DNA from 2 places in the Peribacillus sp. NPDC096540 genome. Region 1 is predicted to be linked to the other one. Evidence: riboswitches for the same ligand, from Rfam matches in the RefSeq annotation. Region 1 holds a riboswitch; the other holds the start of a gene.
What was found. A riboswitch is a leader RNA that binds a small molecule or an ion and turns the genes downstream of it on or off. The one in region 1 is predicted to bind cobalamin.

Region 1 (7,821 bases):
TATTGCAAGCACCGGCGTTTATTTTTGGATTGGAATGCTTTCTACAAAATCTATCCAGGTTGTGTGTCCTAACTGTAGTAAACCTACAAAAGTATTGGGACGTGTGGATATTTGCATGCATTGTGAAGAACCATTGACTCTTGATAAAAAGCTAGAGGGCGAAGAATTTAACGAAAAATATAATCGCAAAAGCCTGCATGACTAAATTAAACCCTTAAGAGAGTTTGTTTCTCCCAGACAGATGGCTCGTGATTAATTGTATCATTTTTTTGCAACAAAAAAAAAGTTCCAACCAAGTGGCGGAACTTTTTTTAATGCGCTTCTTTTTTCGAACACTCTGTACAATCTCCATATATTTCCATCCGATGGTGACTAACATTGAAACCGGTGACCTGTGCTGCAAAATGTTCGACTTCGTCCAATGCAGGATAATCAAAATCTACAATTTTTCCGCAGGTTTGGCAGATTACATGATAATGATTCGTCGTTACAAAATCAAATCTTGCTGAAGAATCGCCATAGGTAAGTTCTTTAACCAATCCTACTTCGCGGAACACACGCAAGTTGTTATAAACCGTAGCCACACTCATATTGGGAAACTTTCCTTCTAGCGCTTTATATATATCATCTGCGGTAGGGTGAGACATAGAGCTTATCAAATATTCAAGTATCGCATGGCGTTGAGGAGTTATTCTTACACCGGTATCTTTAAGGGAATCCAACGCTTCTTTTAACTGAACTTCAGACACCGTCATCCACCTCTTTTTCTCATTAAGTATGAATTATTAAATTATAATATTTATAAATAGTGTACCTTTTTTAAGTTGATTTTGTCAATATTTCACCTGTTTATCTCTTCATTTTAAGTTTATTCATCCACCCTTTAAATCTTCCCCATTTTCTAGTTTGAGCCTAGCATCCTCTCGATAAGTCAATGACGTTGATAAAGTCATTTCCATCTATCAGGTATTCATGCATGTTTTTTCAAAAATCGAAAAGGTTCTAGGTAAATATTCACTGCTTTTACTCGAAAGATGCGGTGTGACCGTTACATTTTAACACTTCCTCGTAAACCAGATCACCGCGTCCAATATTCACGAAAACGGCAGAAGCTTTCATAGCTTTAAAGTGTTCTTTTTGCAACAGATTCTGTGTTTCAATCGTGCTTGGCAGAACAGATGCGATGTAATCTGCTTCCGGTAATACCCCATATAGACGATCAATGTGCTGCACAGGATTTCCGCTCCGATTGACCCCAATTGTCGTCATCCTAAAGGCATTCCCAAGACGCGCTACCTCTCCGCCAATTGCACCAGCACCAAGAATGAGTATCGATCGATTTCCCATTCAATTCTCCTACTTCTATCTTTCTATCCCAAAGCTCGTCTGATTCATTCTTGATAAGCTGTTTCACTTTCTTTTCGTACCGCAAAAGCATCCCAATCGTGTACTCTGCCATCGGTATTTTATGGATACCTCTTGCATTTGTTACCAAAATCCCGCGATTCTCAATGGCTTTAAAAGGCATTAATTCCATACCTGCACTCATAACCATAATCCATTTTAAATTCGGTGCTTTCTCAATTGTCTCATCTGTTAAATCTTCGCCGTATGTAATTAGGATTTCCGCTCCGCGCAGTGGTTCATCCTCCCAATCCTCTTGATAAACGAAATTCAAAGCAGGAAAGGTATCCTCCATCTTCTTTTGGATATCTTCGTTTGGAATGATTGTGAAAGTAATTACATATTTTATCTCTCCTTTTAATAACAAAAAAAAACACGGGCTCTGTATGTCCCGCGCAACTTTCTCTGAGGAGGTATTCCCTTAATAAAGCATATTCAGGTGTCCTCTTTTTGAGTTGGACAAAAGCCTTAACCCTGTAAAAAAAGGCTTTATTTTAATAAATTGGGGTTTAAAGCACGTAGTTCCGGCAACATAAAAATGCCATCCCTTCGGATCAGAATGTCATCAAAGTAGATATCACCACCGCCATATTCAGGGCGCTGGATCAAAACCATATCCCAATGTGTAGAAGAACGGTTTCCATTATCAGCCTCTTGATATGCTTGGCCAGGAGTTAGATGCAGACTGCCACATATTTTCTCATCAAACAAAATATCGTCCATTGGCTCCATAATAAATGGATTGATTCCAAGCGCGAATTCCCCAATAAAACGGGACCCTTCATCTACATCAAGAATCTCGTTCATTTTAGAACTTTGATTGGAATCTGCTTTCGTAATTTTCCCCTTTTGCAAGGTTAAAACTATGTCACGAAAGGTGACTCCTTGATATGTTGAAGGGGTGTTGAAGGCTATCTTACCATGAACACTCTCTTTTACGGGTGCCGTGAACACTTCCCCGTCCGGTAAATTGTTTTTCCCAGCGCATATGACAGCCGGCATTCCTTTAATGGAAAAGGTGAGGTCTGTCCCTGGTGATACAATTCGAACTTTTTCAGTATGCTCCATCAATAGCTTAAGCGGTTTCAGTGCTACTTCCATTTTTCCGTAATCCATTGTGCAAACGTTTAATAGAAAGTCTTCATACCTGCTAAAGCTCATGCCAGCTTTTTGTGCTGAGCTAGTGGTCGGGTAATTAAGTAAAACCCAGCGCCTGTTGTTTACATAGAAAAGAGTCGACGACTTCATCGCTTCTCCATGAAGACGATGCCTCTCTGCAGGTACATCTGCCAAATCAGCATTGTTATCTTCACCGGAGATGATTATTATCGCATCAATATCAGTATATTTCCTCAAAGTCCATTGTGATAAGGTATCAAGTTGTTCCTTCACATTCCCTTTTAACAAGTGGCAGCTTATTTCATCGTCTTCCAGTTCTACATATGGATATGCCCCAACTCTGTATGTTTCTTTAATCAGTTCTTTCAATAACGGTTTCGTGCTGATATGACCCCGTATCAAGATTCTCTCTTTTGGCTGTAATTGTACGGAATGATGAATCAGCCTTGCAGCAAGCCTGGTTATTCGCTTATCCTTCATCTGCCTGTACCTTATTTTTCTAGATCACGAAGAGTTTCAAGCGCTTCTTCAACATGCCCTTTAACTTTTACTTTACGCCATTCTTTAACGATCGTTCCTTCTTTATCAATCAGAAAAGTTGAACGTTCTATACCCATATATTCCTTACCGAAGTTCTTTTTTAATTTCCATACATCATATAATTCAGCAGCTTCTTGATTTTCGTCAGCTAGCAGCAGAAAAGGTAACCCATATTTTTCAATGAATTTTTCATGACGCGCCGCCGGGTCTGGACTAATCCCTATTATGACAGCATTCAATTCCTCAAACTGCTCATTGTGGTCACGGAAATCACAAGCCTCCGTTGTGCAACCAGGCGTCATGTCTTTCGGATAAAAATATAAAACAACGTGTTTGCCTTTAAAATCCGATAGGGACACTTTTTCACCGTTGTTTGCAGGTAGTTGAAAATCAGGTGCTTTTTCTCCAATTTTAACAGTCATTCTAACCCCTCCATTTCTTTCATTATGGTAAGCGTACCCAATAATTGAAAGAAACACAACTTTCATTTATTCCTCCTTTCCTGATCTAAATCAATCACTGTCCGAATTACAAACGCGGCCGGGAGCGTATAGCCGATGAATGCCTGGATTGTCGCAATCATCCTGCCCACGCCTATCGGGGCTATATCCCCATACCCTACAGAAAACATCGTCATCGCACTAAAATAAAAAGAAGTCTTCAGTTGCTCGTAAAAACTGCCGTCCAAACGATTGCCCATATCAAGAATCACTGAATGATTCTGAAGCTCGTATAATAAATAAATCAGTGCAAAACCTACTAATATCGTCGCATATAAATTGCCAAGCCACAGCATATCCTCCAGAGAAAACTTCTTTCCTCCCGACTCAACAAGAAATAACGTTCGAATGCTCATCACCATGCAAAAAATGATTCCTGCAATCAAGATGTAAAAAGTCATCCCCCACGCCTCATTTCAAAACAACCCATTCCCCTATACATACTCCCCGTCCAAACAATATATTCTTTATTTAGGGGTCAGACCCCATTTCCCAACATTCACATCCTTAAACAAACCTAGGTGCACCAATAGTTTTGTCGATATAGGGCGGGGTCAGACCCCATTTCCCGAGACTTTTTTCCTTGTTGACCATTTTAGTCGGGATATGTTAAGATTGTCTAAATTTTTATAATAGTTTTTATTTTATAAATTTTTGCCACCTGCAGTTTAATTTACAGCAGGTTTGTGAAATTTCATATGTGGAAATAGGTTCCTAATTTTTTTAGGATTAAAAGGGAAGTCCGGTGTAATTCCGGCACGGTCCCGCCACTGTAATAGGAATGTTAGCGCTATGCAATATGCCACTGATTTTCGGATTGGGAAGGCCTGCCGCTAATAAGATTCCTCAAGTCAGGAGACCTGCCTGTTTCGACAACACTGTTTTAACCTACGGAGAATAGGGAAGTGTTAGGGACCTTATAATTTTAAGGGGTTTTTGTATACCCCTTTATTTTAAGCATTTCTAACTTTCTCTTTTGATGGTTAGGGGTGCTTTTTTTATTGTTATTTTATTAAAAGAAAAAAGAATGTAGGAGGATGGGAATATTGAAAAGTAGTAGTTTAGGGTACCCGCGAATTGGGGAAGATCGTGAATGGAAACGCACATTAGAAGCTTACTGGTCCGGAAAAATCGATGAATCGGAGTTTACAGCACAGCTAGAAGCCATCCGTTTAGGCAACTTACAAAAGCAAAAGGACCAAGGTATTGATATTATTCCTGTCAATGACTTTACTTTATATGATCAAATGCTCGATATGTCTGTAATGTTCGGTCTTGTTCCTGAGCGTTATTCAGCCTATAAAGGCGGCACCGTTCCCCTTTCTGTATATTATTCTATGGCTCGCGGAAACAAGGATGAAGTTGCTTCTGAAATGACGAAATGGTTCAATACAAATTATCACTATATCGTTCCCGAATTAAAACCGTCAAAGCTGACTTTGACAGAAAATAAACCACTTGCTTCTTATCGCGAAGCCAAAGAAAAACTAGGAATTGAAGCTAAGCCCGTGTTAGTCGGACCTTATACTTTTATTACTCTGTCTAAAGGCTACAATAAACAAGATGTACCTGGAATCATCCTTAGTCTCCTGCCTTTATACACACAAATTCTGCAAGAGTTAGAACATGAAGGCGTGAAGTGGGTGCAAATCGATGAGCCCTCCCTTGTTTCATCCATTTCTAAAGATGATATGCAAACTGTTACTTACTTATATGAAAAATTGAGTGAAGCAGCTCCAAACTTGAACATCATGCTACAAACATACTTTGATGCGGTAGAGCACTACCAAGAGGTGATTGAATTACACGTTCAAGGGATCGGTCTTGATTTTGTCCATGATAAAGGGAAGAACCTTAGTAATCTTCAAGAATTCGGTTTCCCGAAAGACAAAGTGCTCGGTGCAGGTGTGATTGATGGGAAAAATATTTGGCTTTCCGATTTATCGAAAAAGAATCAGTTGATCAATACCATCACAAAAACCGTAGCCGAAGACCAAATTTGGCTTCAACCCTCTTGCTCCCTGCTTCATGTACCAGTAACGGTTCGAAATGAGACGGCTCTTACTAAAGAAGTTCAACAGGCCCTTGCCTTTGCTGATGAGAAGCTTGAAGAAATCACTCTACTAGTAAAAGGTAGTAATCAAGGTGCCAATGCAATTGCTGAAAAAGTAGCCACTAACAAATTAGCACTTCAAACGTTAGCAAGTTCAAATGCGCGAAATCATAAAGACGTCCAAACTGGTGTCGAACACGCGAAGAGTAAAACAGCCGGCCGGCAGCTGTCATTTAAAGAGCGCTATCAAAAACAACAGGAATTTTTCAAACTGCCTTTCCTTCCATCAACAACAATCGGAAGCTTTCCGCAGACAGCTGAAGTAAAACAAGCTCGCGGAAAATTCAAACGAGGAGAATGGACTGCTGCTCAATATGAAACATTTGTTAACGAGGAAATCAGCAGATGGATCAATATCCAGGAAGAAATCGGCTTGGATGTTCTTGTACACGGAGAATTTGAACGAACAGATATGGTTGAATTTTTCGGCCATAAGCTAGGAGGATTCGTTTTCCTCGAAAAAGGCTGGGTACAATCTTACGGTTCTCGCTGCGTAAAACCACCTGTTATCTACGGCGATGTTCATTTCATCGAGCCGATGACAGTCCGGGAAAGTGTGTACGCGCAATCCCTGACGAAGAAAACGGTAAAAGGAATGCTGACAGGTCCTGTAACAATTCTGAACTGGTCATTTGTACGTGATGATATTTCAAGGGAGAATGTTTGCTACCAGTTAGCGCTCGCCTTGGAAAAAGAAGTGGGAGCCTTAGAAACTGCCGGAATCAAAATGATTCAGGTGGATGAGCCTGCCCTTAGAGAAGGTCTTCCATTGAAAAAAGGCGACCGCGATGAATATTTAAAATGGGCTGTGAACTCCTTCTTGATTTCCACTTCAAGTGTGGAAGATACAACTCAAATTCACACGCATATGTGTTATTGCGATTTCAACAGCTTCATGGATGTCATCTCTTCCCTGGATGCCGATGTAATTTCCATAGAAACATCTCGCAGCCACGGTGAACTAGCTTCCGCATTTGAGGAAAAAACGTATGAAAAGGGTATTGGTCTAGGAGTATATGATATTCACAGTCCACGCGTTCCTGCAGTCGAGGAAATGGTCGATATGATTGAACGAGGCATCAAAGTATTGGATAAAGATCAATTTTGGATTAACCCCGACTGCGGCCTGAAAACAAGGGGCGTTCCTGAAACCATTGCTTCTTTGAAAAATATGGTGGAAGCTGCAACAATCGTTCGCAAAAACCTACTGGTCAATCAACAGTCGAATGATTGAAAAAGGTATTGATTTTACAAATGCTAATCCTATCCGGCAGTCACGGACTTTTTTAACTGATCTTGTTTTCCCACCAGATACGAATCATCACAACACTATCTTTGGAGGTAAAGTGATGGCCTATGTAGATAAAATCGCCTGCATTTCAGCAATGCGCCATTGCCGAAAACCGGTTGTGACCGTATCAAGCGACTCCTTTGACTTTTTGGCACCCATCAAGACAGGGGATGCGATTAACCTAGAGGCCTATGTCACCTGTGCCCATCGGACGTCGATGGAGGTATTTGTGAAAGTGGAGCGAGAAAACCTATTAACCGGTGAAAAGCAGCTTACAGCCCGCGCTTTTTTAACGATGCTAGCAATAGACGCAGATGGAAAGCCCACCCCCGTTCCTCAGGTTTTTCCGGAAACGGAAGAGGAAAAGCAACAATTCGTTCAAGCACAAGCTAGATATATTGAAAGAAAGAATAAGCGTAAATAAGAAAAATCCCTTCAACTGAATAATGTTGAAGGGATTCTTTTTAGTTTCCAGCTCCGCGGTACCTTTTCACTCCCTGATTCCAAATGAAAACAGATACTATGAAAAAGGCAATCCCGATAACCGGTGTTGCAAATGCATAAGCATACCACTCTTCTTTTCTAAGAAAATAAGAGGCTGGATACACGCCGACAAACGCGAATGGCAGCACCCATGTAAGTACAAACCGAATGACCTTGTTATAAATATCAACCGGATAGCGGCCATAGTTCCCGATATTGTACATCATTGGCATGATTGACGTTTTCGCATCCGACCAGAACCCAATGCTTGCAATTGCTACAAAGATGGACGCATAAGCAAGTGCCCCACCGATTGCAAAAATCACAAAGAGAATAGGATCATACCAAGTAAGCTCGAGATTCAATGATGC
Region 2 (7,821 bases), on a different contig from region 1:
AGGATGCTTTGAATTAAAAAAAAGACTCAAACGTCATTTAAATGACTTGTTTGAGTCCTTTTTTATAGACATGATTGAAAATTGATTATTAAAGTTCATAGAAAGGGTGCTCGAAGTTTTCAGAGCACCCTTTTCACATCTTTATTTAGTGAATATGTCCGTTAAAACCGGCACGATTTGTTTTTTACGTGATACAACGCCTTCTAAGACGGCAATGTTGTTGCTCAATGTAACGTTATAAGCTTTTTCAACTGCTTCCGTTGATTTCCCAAGAGCCAAGGCAACAGAATCATTTGTTAAAATATCCGTTACAACGAATAAGAATAAATCTAATTCTTTCGTAGCAATAACCGCTTCAATAGCTGCTTCTAATTCAGCTTGTTTTGCAAGTACTTCGTTCGGATCCACAGCATTGACTTGAGCAATCTCCACTTTCGCAGTTCCCATAGAGAATTCTTTTGCATCAAGAGTAATTAGCTGGGCAATTGTTTTGTCGCTAAGGTCAGCGCCTGCTTTTAACATTTCTAAGCCGTATGTTTCAGCATTGACTCCGGCAATCTCCGCTAATTCCATTGCTGCTGCAACGTCTTGCTCTGTGCAGGTTGGAGATTTGAACAATAAAGAATCGGAAATGATGGCAGACAGCATTAGACCTGCGATTGCTTTAGGTACTTCAATACCGTTTTCTTTATAGATTTTATTTAAAATAGTTGCCGTGCAGCCAACTGGTTCTGCGCGGTAATATAAAGGATCACTTGTTTCAAAGTTAGCGATACGGTGATGGTCGATAACTTCTAATACTCGGACTTGGTCAATGTCTTCAGCACTTTGCTGACGTTCGTTGTGATCGACTAAAATCACACCATCCGCTTCCCCTGCCACTTTTTCTACAAGACGAGGAGCTTCGAATTTGAATTGGTCTAATGCATATTGTGTTTCACCATTCACTTCACCAAGACGAACAGGTTCAGCGTTGATACCTAGTTGTTTTTTCAGATCCGCATAAGCGATAGCTGAACAGATTGTGTCTGTATCCGGGTTTTTATGTCCAAAAACTAATACTTTTTCCAAGATTATTTCTCCTTTTAATAAATATTTTTCCGGGAACCTCTATCATTACTATAAGGGAGATCCACCTTTACTATACACTTTATTTTAACATAAAATCTCTTATATTCAGTGTTTGAATTTCCCATTTCTCTATTAATTCTTTCTATCTTTTTTCCTCTTCCCTCACTTTGTCAATAGATAAGGATTGGTTTTTCTCAAATATATTAGTTGAATTATCGTCTCATATGGCTTACGATAATATAAGCATAAATACTAGATATTGATATTAAAAACCACAAAAATAACTATATATAGAATTATATATAATCCAAGGTGCCAGTGATGGCTGAAAAGGGAATCCGGTGTAAACCCGGAACTGTCCCCGCAACTGTAAATGTGACGAAATGAGAAAACCACTGTATAGCTCTTTATACGGGAAGAACTCAAAGTAGGATGATCATGAGTCAGGAGACCTGCCTGGATTTTTCACGTTTCTTATTCTTCGGGGATTGAGATGATGAAACGATAGTATAACGGCTATTTTTTCATGGCTCTTTTATTCTATCGTTTGATCCGCTCAATTTATTGGGCGGATTTTTTTATGTAACGGAAGTTTACAAGGAGGATTATTCATGACTCAAACATATAACTCTACTATAGAGAAAAATGACACAGAAACAAGTTCTATCCAGCTTGAGATGTTATCCAAGGAATTCGAAGGCCAGCTTGATATGGAAAAATTCAAAAAGCGTTTTACAAAATGGCTAGATCGTAAAAGTGAATCAACAGAAGAACAAACATCAAAAAAACTGATCCAGCTTGCTCTCGAAAGTGTGGACATAGATGCTCCAGATTGGACGTTTGTTGCTGCAGCAGAACTTTTGAATACCATGTACAGGGATGCACAAGCAAATCGGGGCTATGAGAGTGTGAGCTATGGTCCGTTCTATGAATTAATCGCAGAACTCTCTCAACTGCAAGAGGGACAACGCTACCCGATTTATAAACCCGAACTACTCAACTCTTACTCCAAAGAAGAAATAGAAGAATTGGGCTTAGAGATCGATCCGGAAAAAGATAAACTATTTTCTTATATTGGCATCTACCTATTAAACGACCGCTACCTAGCCCGTCCGAAAAAAGACAAGGTCTACGAACTGCCTCAGGAGCGCTTCATGATTATCGCTATGGAAATTATGAGAATGGAAAAAACAGAACATCGCCTACAACTTGTGAAAGAGGCATACTGGGCGATGTCCAATCTGTACATGACCGTCGCGACACCTACCCTATCAAACGCAGGAAAAACGCATGGCCAGTTAAGTTCATGCTTTATTGATGCGATTGAAGATTCTATTGATGGCATTTATCTATCGAACTATGATGCCGCTAAAGTATCTAAATTCGGCGGTGGTGTAGGACTTTACGTCGGTAAAATCCGCTCACTTGGTTCAGATATCCGTGGTTTCTCTGGAAACAGTTCAGGCACGACCCCTTGGATCCGTTTGTTTAACCAGACAGCTGTCAGCGTAGATCAATTAGGTCAGCGTAAAGGGGCAATCGCGATTTATTTGGATGCTTGGCATAAAGATATCATGAGTTTCCTTGACTTGAAGACACAAAACGGTGATGACCGGTTGAAAGCTCATGATATTTTTACAGGTGTATGTATTCCTGATTTGTTCATGGAAGCCGTACGCGATCGGAAAGAATGGTATCTTTTCGACCCACATACCGTAAAGCAAACCCTTGGATTCTCACTCGAAGATTTTTATGACGAGAAAAAAGGCGAAGGAAGCTTCAGACATCATTACGCTCTCGCTGTTGAGGCTGCGGAAAATGGCACACTTCCTAGCTATAGCTTTGAAAAAATCAACGCGATGGACATCATGAAAAGCATTATGATTTCTCAGCTAGAAGAAGGCGTACCGTATATGTTCTATCGTGATGAAATGAACCGTAAGAATCCTAATAAACATAAAGGAATGATTTATTGTTCCAACCTTTGCACAGAGATTGCTCAAAACTTAAGCCCTTCAACGATCACGGATGAATACGAAACAGAAGATGGGGATGTAGTTGTAGTTCGTAAAAGCGGCGATTTCGTTGTATGTAACCTTTCTTCCATTAATCTGCCTCGCGCGGTAAGTAGCGATGTATTAGAAAGATTGATTCCGATTCAGATTCGCATGCTCGATAACGTAATTGATGTGAACAATCTTCCGGTGAAGCAAGCATCCATCTCAAACAAGCGTTACCGGGCTATTGGCTTAGGAACATTTGGATGGCATCATTTACTTGCCACCCAGAATATATATTGGGAATCAGATGAGGCCGTTCAATATGCTGATTCTTTATACGAAAAAATTGCTTACTTAACTATCAAAGCGTCCAATGAATTGGCTAAGGAAAAAGGAACGTACCCATACTTTGAAGGATCTGATTGGCATACAGGCCAATATTTCGAACTTCGTGACTATACCGATGAAAAATGGATGGATTTAAAAGAAAATGTGCAGCAACACGGTACCCGAAACGGATATTTAATGGCCATTGCACCTAATTCATCAACGGCTAAAATCGGTAACTCCACGGATGGAATCGATCCCTTATATGAAATTGAGTTTTATGAAGAAAAGAAAAACTTCAAATTCAAAGTGACAGCACCTGGATTGACGCCTAATACGTATGAATATTATAAAAAAACACGATTTAACTTAGACCAACTGGAAAGCATCAGACAAAATGCAGCCCGTCAGCGTCATATTGACCAAGCTATCAGCTTTAACCTGTATGTCCACAACACAATCAAGGCTAAAGTTCTATTGGATATCCATTTAACAGCATGGGAAAGCGGATTGAAGTCAACATATTATGTTCGTTCCACTTCTTCCGAATATGATAATGTCTGCGAAAGCTGCTCAAGTTAACGATCAAATCAGTAATCTATTTTTAAAGGAGTTATAACGAATGTCCAATCATATCAAAAAAATTCGGATGCTCGAACCTACGCATCCAACTAAAGCAACAGGCGTATTCAAAGGGGAAGCCTCAGGCTTTCTCCTTTGGAACGATATTCAGTATGAAAAATTCTATGATACGTATACACAGCTCATCAATAACTTTTGGAAGCCTTCAAGCGTGAACATGATTCAGGATAAAAAGCAGTGGGGCGAATTGGATGAAGATATCCAGGATGCTTTCCTTGATATCCTTACTATGATTGCAGGAATGGACAGCCTTCAAACGCCCACTTTAGTGGAAATACTTCGTTATATCAAAGACCCGGCAGCAAAAGCGATCCTGGCCAACATGGCCCAGCAGGAATCTATTCATAATGAATCTTATTCCTATATCCTTGCTTCCTTGATTCCGGTAGGAAAGCAAAAACAGCTTTTCGACCGCATTAAAGAACACCCGGAAGTGATAAAGCGGAATCAACCGATTGTAGATGCCTATCAAACGTTTGTGGACGATCCCAATCCCCAACACTTATTTGAAGCACTCATTCATTCCACGAACCTCGAAGGTATTTATTTCTACCTGGCATTCGCCTTCTATTACAACTTAGGGCGCCAAAACTTAATGACCGGTTCTGCTACGATGATTTCCTATATACATCGAGATGAAATGGTTCACTTCGATTTCATTGGAATGCTCGTACAAATCTTGATGTATGAATACCCTGAGTTAAATAATGAAGAAAACACAAAGTTCATCTATACAACGATTGAAAAAGCAGTTGAACTTGAAAAAGAATGGTCTGAGTATATGCTTGAGGATATCCAAACCAAAGCAGATCTCGACTTGGAAGAATTCAACGAGTACATCGAATACATCGCCAACAAACGACTGCGTATGCTAGGACTTGAAAACTTGTATCAAGAGTATAGTGAGAACCCTATGCCCTGGATTAAAACGTTCGACGACGAATCCATAGGCCTCACCAAAACTGATTTCTTTGAACAAAAATCAAGAACATACAGTCAAGTAAATGCTAGCAATGGGTTCGATGAGCTATAAAGTTGCAATTGTCTATCATTCCGCTGGCGGCAATACAAAAGCGCTTGCTGAAGCCCTCGCTTCCCTTTTGCCAGAAGCAGGACTTTTTCGAACTAGCGAATTTGATACCAGTATATTGCCAGAATACGATGCTTTGATCATCGGTACTTATACATGGGGTAATGGAGAGCTTCCTGCCAAAACAGCTGCCTTTTATGCAGAACTAGAGCAATTACCGATTTCTCATTTAAAGACAGGCGTCTTCGGGACAGGTGAAACCAATTACAATCATTTTTGCGGAGCGGTCGATCATTTTCGGGACATGCTATTTGCCAAGAGCCAGTTATTGGTGACATTAAAAATCGAACAAATGTATCAAGAGTCAGACTTGCCAAGACTTCAAAAGTTCGCCTCTTTATTTAGGAACTGAATGAAAGGGATATGCGATTATGCATATCCCTTTCATTCGTTAATTAGTAAAAAAAGAATCCTGATTATGAAAATCATTTAGTCCCTGCATCATATTAGTTTTTTTCTTTTCAGAGGAAAAATAAAAAGACTCCAGAATCGGAGTCTTTTTTTATAAGCGTTCAATTATTTTTGAACGTTAGCTGCTTGTGGTCCACGAGCGCCTTGCTCGATTTCGAAAGAAACTTCTTGGCCTTCTTCAAGAGTTTTGAAGCCTTCGCCTTGGATAGCTGAGAAATGTACGAATACATCGTCTTGGCCTTCAACTTCGATGAAACCGAAACCTTTTTCTGCGTTAAACCATTTTACTTTACCTTGTACCATGATAGTTCCTCCTGTGTTTGGAAAAATCCATTTTATTACTATTTTTGGTTCTGGATAATGTTTCAAGAGGAATCCTATAACGGTAAATCCATCTATCAAACTTATTCCGAACAAAAATAATTACTTATATTATATCATGGAAAATCAAAAAAAAACAAGATTATCGCTGTAAATCCAACGACAAATTATCCTAAAATTCTACATTTTTCTCTTCTTACTTTGACGGAAACCTTCGTCCAGTAAATAGCGCTCTGCCTCAATCGGGCTCTCGAAACACTCCTCCAAATTCGATCCAGAGTATACGTTCCAGAGTTGATCTTCTCTAACAAGCGAAAGCTCCTGCTTTTCAAGTCCGATCCATGTTCCTTCCAACCTAGCGAACTCGTTTTCTTCTTCTTCGATTTCAACTGGAGGTTCGGATAGATAAGCTATGCTTTTTTGAATCAAATCTTTTAATTCCTCTTCAGTATAGTCACGTATATTGATAAATCCTTTACGGTCAGTTTCTTTCTTTCTCATATGACCTGCGTATACGAATCCATTTCCATTTGGATGCAGGTGCTGAACGACGATCTTTTTCTCTTGGACACTTTCCGGATAGTGGAAATTCACACGGCCAAGTGAAACATCTTTCCTCTGTAATTCAGGAAAAGTTTCAATAATGCTCAATTTTTCTTCAAATGTTAACAAATTTCTTCCTCATTTCATTAGTTCATATTGTTTGTCGATTATAACATAGACTGATTAGAAACAATAATCTTCCTCGTCATCATCTATTATAATGTAACTAAAGGATGTGATTATTTGATAAAAAAAATTCAAGTCCTAGACTCAAATTATGGCCAACAGCTTTTTATGCTTCAGAAAAAAGCCTATCAGATAGAAGCAGATATTATTGGATTTGCCGACATTCCCCCATTATTAGAAACATATGACCAATTTATAAATTGTAATGAAACGTTTATCGGCTTTTTCAAGGCCGATACATTAGCTGGAGCAATATCCTATACAAAAGAAATTATGCATATAGAGATTTGCCGAATTGTCGTCCATCCAGATTATTTTCGACAAGGAATAGCAGAAACACTGCTGAATCATCTTCAATTTACTTGTAATTGGGAAAAACTATCCGTTTCAACCGGTAAAATGAACCTCCCTGCAAGAAAACTGTACGAGAAAAACGGCTTCACACATTTAAAAGATGTAGAAGCCGCACCTCATTTTTTTATTAGCCTATATGAGAAACATCATCATTCATTTAATGTACGTCACGACAAAAAGCATGATGAATGAAATAGCAATGATTACACCGACCCATAGCCAGGCTAATGTCATATTCCCGGAGTCCATGGCGATATAAATAGCGGTAGGAATTGTCTGTGTCTTTCCGGGAATATTTCCGGCAAACATGAGCGTAGCCCCGAATTCACCCAAAGCACGTGCAGAACTCAATATGGCACCTGTGACGATTGATTTAACCGCCAATGGAAGGGATACTAGCAGAAACAACCTCCACTCGCCTGCCCCATCAACTCTTGCTGCATTCTCTATTTCTTCATCTATACTTTCAAAACCTGTTTTAGCGGATTGGTACATAAGTGGAAAAGCGACAACGGTAGATGCAATAACCGCTGCCCACCATGTGAACATTAAGGGCTGATTAAAAACCCTTTCAATGAATTCACCCAGCTTTCCGTTTTTCCCAAAAATTACAATCAATAAAAAACCGACGACAGAAGGAGGCAGAACAAGTGGTAATAAAAATGCTGTTTCCAACATGATTTTTCCTCTGAATTCCTTTTTAGCCATTATTCGTGCAAGGAAAATTCCTAAAATAAAAACAAGGATACCTGCGAGTCCCGCTACCTGGATCGACAGTCTGACTGGTGACCAAAAATCTGCTGTCATGATACTTTCCACACATCCTTAGAAAAAACCAGCGTATCTTGGACTTTGTCCGTTACTTGCATTAAATCG

Region 2: linked by a shared signal. The riboswitch ahead of ACQKMR_RS19090 (ribonucleoside-diphosphate reductase subunit alpha) and the one ahead of metE (5-methyltetrahydropteroyltriglutamate--homocysteine S-methyltransferase) in region 1 are both predicted to bind cobalamin.

Annotation. Positions count from the first base shown of each region.
Region 1 is NZ_JBNNTG010000027.1:83,356-91,176, reverse strand. It holds gene ACQKMR_RS20695 (YgzB family protein) at 1-205, shown strand, start outside; gene perR (peroxide-responsive transcriptional repressor PerR) at 312-755, opposite strand; gene ACQKMR_RS20685 (NAD(P)-dependent oxidoreductase) at 1,024-1,347, opposite strand; gene ACQKMR_RS20680 (hypothetical protein) at 1,271-1,678, opposite strand; gene ACQKMR_RS20675 (aminopeptidase) at 1,894-3,003, opposite strand; gene bcp (thioredoxin-dependent thiol peroxidase) at 3,015-3,485, opposite strand; gene ACQKMR_RS20665 (potassium channel family protein) at 3,548-3,964, opposite strand; cobalamin riboswitch at 4,255-4,445, shown strand; gene metE (5-methyltetrahydropteroyltriglutamate--homocysteine S-methyltransferase) at 4,601-6,910, shown strand; gene ACQKMR_RS20655 (acyl-CoA thioesterase) at 6,903-7,391, shown strand; gene ACQKMR_RS20650 (ABC transporter permease) at 7,432-7,821, opposite strand, start outside.
Region 2 is NZ_JBNNTG010000024.1:31,484-39,304, reverse strand. It holds gene ACQKMR_RS19100 (hypothetical protein) at 1-17, shown strand, start outside; gene ACQKMR_RS19095 (manganese-dependent inorganic pyrophosphatase) at 142-1,071, opposite strand; cobalamin riboswitch at 1,365-1,545, shown strand; gene ACQKMR_RS19090 (ribonucleoside-diphosphate reductase subunit alpha) at 1,683-3,980, shown strand; gene ACQKMR_RS19085 (ribonucleotide-diphosphate reductase subunit beta) at 4,021-5,073, shown strand; gene ACQKMR_RS19080 (flavodoxin domain-containing protein) at 5,063-5,482, shown strand; gene ACQKMR_RS19075 (cold-shock protein) at 5,647-5,844, opposite strand; gene ACQKMR_RS19070 (hypothetical protein) at 6,043-6,534, opposite strand; gene ACQKMR_RS19065 (GNAT family N-acetyltransferase) at 6,649-7,137, shown strand; gene modB (molybdate ABC transporter permease subunit) at 7,099-7,752, opposite strand; gene ACQKMR_RS19055 (hypothetical protein) at 7,749-7,821, opposite strand, start outside.